Regions from separate parts of the Arthrobacter sp. KBS0703 genome, predicted to be linked through region 1. Evidence: riboswitches for the same ligand, from Rfam matches in the RefSeq annotation. Region 1 holds a riboswitch; the other holds the start of a gene.
The links. Region 1 has a riboswitch for thiamine pyrophosphate ahead of thiC (phosphomethylpyrimidine synthase ThiC). Riboswitches for the same ligand answer to the same signal wherever they lie in the genome.
Positions count from the first base shown of each region.

Region 2: another riboswitch for thiamine pyrophosphate. It lies ahead of B1A87_RS19745 (ECF transporter S component); the one in region 1 lies ahead of thiC (phosphomethylpyrimidine synthase ThiC).

Region 1 is NZ_MVDG02000001.1:1,098,598-1,100,795, reverse strand. It holds gene B1A87_RS05145 (amidohydrolase family protein) at 1-717, opposite strand, end outside; TPP riboswitch at 847-954, shown strand; gene thiC (phosphomethylpyrimidine synthase ThiC) at 949-2,198, shown strand, end outside.
Region 2 is NZ_MVDG02000001.1:4,254,562-4,256,759, forward strand. It holds gene B1A87_RS19735 (DUF4235 domain-containing protein) at 1-88, opposite strand, end outside; gene B1A87_RS19740 (heme-degrading domain-containing protein) at 125-676, opposite strand; TPP riboswitch at 795-938, shown strand; gene B1A87_RS19745 (ECF transporter S component) at 1,009-1,629, shown strand; gene B1A87_RS19750 (ABC transporter ATP-binding protein) at 1,629-2,198, shown strand, end outside.

The DNA.
Region 1 (2,198 bases):
GATGTCCGGAAACGTGGCGATGTTGATGAGCGTCGGAACGATCGGCACCTGCTGTTCCACGAAGCGGGGAATGTGCCGCGGCAATAGCCCTGTGGCGTGTTCGACGCAGTCGATTCCGGCGTCGAGCATGTCATCCAGGGTGTCTTCTCCGAAGCAGTGCGCAGTGACCCTGGCGCCTTCATCGTGGGCGGCGCTGACGGCGTCCCGTACCGCCGCGGCCGGAAACGACGGCGCGAGGTCGCCGGCGTCGCGGTCGATCCAGTCCCCCACCAGCTTGACCCAGCCGTCCCCGGCACGCGCCTGCTTCCGGACCGCCTCCACCAGATCCTCCGGTTCGACCTCGACGGCGAAGTTCCGCAGGTAGCGCCGTGTCCTGGCGATGTGCCGCCCGGCCCTGATGATCCTCGGCGCATCCGGCGATTGCTGCAGCCACCGGGTGTCGCTGGCTGCGCCCGCGTCCCGGACCAGCAGCGTCCCGGCATTCCGGTCCGTCATCGCCTGGCCGTGCGCCACGTCGTCGTCCACGGCGCCGCCGGGGCCCAGCCCGATGTGGCAGTGCGCGTCCACGAAACCCGGCAGTACCCAGCCGTCCAGCACAACGTCCGGACTTTCAGTCGGCCGCTGGAAGGTCAGCCAGCCGTCCACGGCCCAGAGTCCGTGCCGCTCCCGGTCCGGGCCGGTAAGCACGGTTCCGCTGAATTCAATGATGCGCGCCATGACTCCAGCCTAATCCGCCGGCCGGCCCTGGCCAGGGGCGCCGTCCCGCCCGTGGCCGCACGCCCTGTCACACCTGCAGTCACACCGGGCATGGATGGGCGGCGGCCCGCTGCCCTGTGGTAGCTTCGTCTACGACCACACGGGTGCCCCTGCAGGGGCTGAGATCGGGCTAGCGCAGCCTGCGACCGTTGAACCTGTCCGGGTAATGCCGGCGAAGGAAGTGAGCAGTAAATGAACACCCAGAAAACACAGCTGATCCCTGCCCAAAATGAGGCAGCCGAAGCTGAAACCGGCCAGGCGACCACCCAGTCGCTGAAGTCCCATTCCCTGGCCTACCTGGAGGGGGACGGCCTGCGGGTTCCGGTAACGGAGATCGCCCTGGAGCCCTCACCCAACGGGGAACAGAACGAGCCGCTGCGCGTCTACCGGACGGCCGGACCCGGCAGCGACCCGGTGGTGGGCCTGGCGCCGTTCCGCGCGGAGTGGATTGAGGCCCGCGGGGATACGGAGCCGTACGGCGGCCGGGAGCGGAACCTGCTCGACGACGGCCGGTCAGCCGTGCGCCGCGGCGCAGCTTCCGCGGAGTGGAAGGGAGCGCAGCCGGTGCCCCGCCGCGCCGTCGGCGGTAAGACGGTGACGCAGATGCACTACGCCCGGCAGGGCGTGGTGACTCCGGAGATGCGCTTCGTCGCCCTGCGGGAGAACTGCGATGTTGAACTGGTGCGCAGCGAAGTGGCGGCCGGGCGCGCCATCATCCCGAACAACATCAACCACCCGGAATCGGAGCCGATGATCATCGGCAAGGCCTTCCTGGTGAAGATCAACGCCAACATCGGCAACTCGGCCGTGACCAGCTCCATTGCCGAAGAGGTGGACAAGCTCCAGTGGGCCACCCAGTGGGGCGCCGACACCGTCATGGACCTCTCCACCGGGGATGACATCCACACCACGCGGGAATGGCTGATCCGCAACTCCCCCGTGCCGATCGGCACCGTGCCCATCTACCAGGCACTGGAAAAGGTCAACGGCGAAGCCAACGCACTGACGTGGGAGATCTTCCGGGACACCGTCATCGAGCAGTGCGAGCAGGGTGTGGACTACATGACCATCCACGCCGGCGTGCTGCTGCGCTACGTTCCCCTCACAGTCAAGCGGGTCACCGGAATCGTGTCCCGCGGCGGCGCCATCATGGCCGGCTGGTGCCTCGCCCACCACCAGGAAAACTTCCTCTACACGCACTTCGACGAACTGTGCGAGATCTTCGCAAAGTACGACGTCGCCTTCTCGCTGGGAGACGGCCTGCGGCCCGGCGCGACGGCGGACGCCAACGACGCCGCCCAGTTCGCCGAACTCGACACCCTGGCCGAGCTGACCCAGCGCGCCTGGGAATTCGACGTCCAGGTCATGGTGGAAGGGCCGGGCCACGTCCCGTTCCACCTGGTCCGGGAAAACGTGGAACGCCAGCAGGAGCTGTGCAAGGG
Region 2 (2,198 bases), 3.2 Mb from region 1:
TTTCCCAGATGGTATCCACGGCCTTGGTGCCGGCGAACCCGGCCAGCAGGCTGACGCCCGTACCAAGCAGCTTGATGAAGAAATTCATTCAGGGACTCCTAGCGTCTTGAATTCTGGACTTCCCCTAGCCTAGCCGCATGGACTGGTGGATTTCCGTCAGCGCCTGAACCACCAGATCGTGGTCGGCCTTCTGCGGCAGCCCGGACACCGTGACAATGGCGACCGCGCCGACGTCGCGCACATAGACGGGGAAGGCGCCGCCGTGGGCCGCATAGGTGGACTGGTCGAACCAGGCGTTGTCCTCGATCCGGCTGCCGCCCACCCTGCCGCGCAGGCCCACCAGCAGCGACGGTTCCTCGTAGCGTGCCGCCGTCCGCTGCTTGGCCTTGACCCAGCCCTCGTTGTCCGGCGTGGCGCCTTCGAGCGCCACGTGGAACAGGACCTGTTCGCCCTTGGTGATGTCGATGGCGATGGGCAGGTTGCCCTTCTTGCCGAGTTCAACCAGCAGGAGGCCCAGGTTGAGGGCGTCGTCCTTGCTGAAGGCGGGAAACTGCAGCGCGGCGATCTGCGCCTCGATCTCGGCGATCAGCGCCTCCAGGGAACCTGCGGGCTGTTCGTCGGGGGAGTCGGGGTCGAAGCCGGTCGCTGCGCCAATGACGGAGTCCTGTTGTGTCATGGCCCCAATGTACTCCGGACCGGTAACCGGCAGGCGCGGAAACTCCCGGATTGTGACACCTGCCCCCGGTCTTCCGGGGCCGTCCCGGTGTAAACTGGATCAGCCCACAAGGGCAGATTTATTACGACAGGGGAGCGCCACCGTCGGGGATCACTGGCAACTGCCAGCCGAACCGCGGATGGGCGCTGAGAGTGCGGACAGCCGCAGACCCTCGAACCTGATCCGGCTAGTACCGGCGCAAGGGAGTCGAGTTCTCAAAGTGTCCGGCAGCTGGCGGCCCAACCACCCGCAGCCGGGGAGCGCTTTCCCCTCCTGTTCCTCAGGAGGACATTATGACAACTGCAGCAATCAAGAAGACCGGTTACAACTGGCGCGTGACGGACATCGTGGTGGCGGCACTGATCGCCGTTGCCGGCGGCGTGATCTTCTGGGCCTGGTCCCAGGGCGCCAACCTCATTTCCGCTCCGGTCAACGCGGTCTACCCGCCCCTTTCCGGGCTCTACGCCGGCGGCTGGATGATCCCGGCCGTGCTCGGCATGCTCATCATCCGCAAGCCGGGCGCGGCGCTGTTCTGCGAGACCGTTGCCGCCACCGGTGAACTGATCATGGGATCCCAGTACGGCACCACGGTGCTCATCTCGGGTGTCCTGCAGGGCCTCGGCGCTGAGCTGGTGTTCGCCGCCTTCATGTACAAGAAATTCAACCTGCCCGGGTCGCTGCTGGCAGGAGCCGGCGCCGGCCTGTTCTGCGGCCTGAACGATTCGTTCCTCCCGTGGGGCTGGAACATCGCCTACACGGCAGGGGACAAGCTCGCGTACATCATCTTCACCTCCATCTCCGGCGCGATCATTGCCGGCGCCCTGTCCTGGATCGCCACCCGCGCCCTGGCCAAAACCGGCGTGCTGAGCTCGTTCGCGTCCCGCAAGGCAGCCACGGAGCCCGTCTTCTCCTGATGCCCACACCTCACGACGGCGGTGTCCGCCCCGCCGCGGTCACCGCCCGCGGCTGGGGCTGGCGCCACGCCGGACGAATCAGGCCGGCAGTCCACGGGCTGGACCTGGACATCCGTCCCGGGGAGCGCGTCCTGCTCCTGGGCCCCTCCGGCGCCGGCAAATCCACGCTGCTCCACGCCCTCGCCGGCGTGCTCGGCGACAGTACCTCCGGAAACGTGACAGCAGCCGACGGCGGCACCCCAGACAGCGACGACGCGGACGAATCCGGCAGCCTCCTGATCGACGGCGAGCCGCCGCACACCCGGCGGGGCCGCGCCGGCCTCATGCAGCAGGACCCCGAAACCCAGGTGGTGCTCTCCCGCCTCGGCGACGACGTCGCGTTCGGCGCGGAGAACCTCTCGGTTCCCCGCGACGCGATCTGGGCGCGCGTGCACGAGGCGCTGGACGACGTCGGGCTGGTGCACCTGCCGCTGAACCATCCGACGTCGGCGCTGTCCGGCGGGCAGAAACAGCGCCTTGCGCTGGCCGGCATCCTGGCGATGCGTCCCGGGCTGATCCTGCTGGACGAG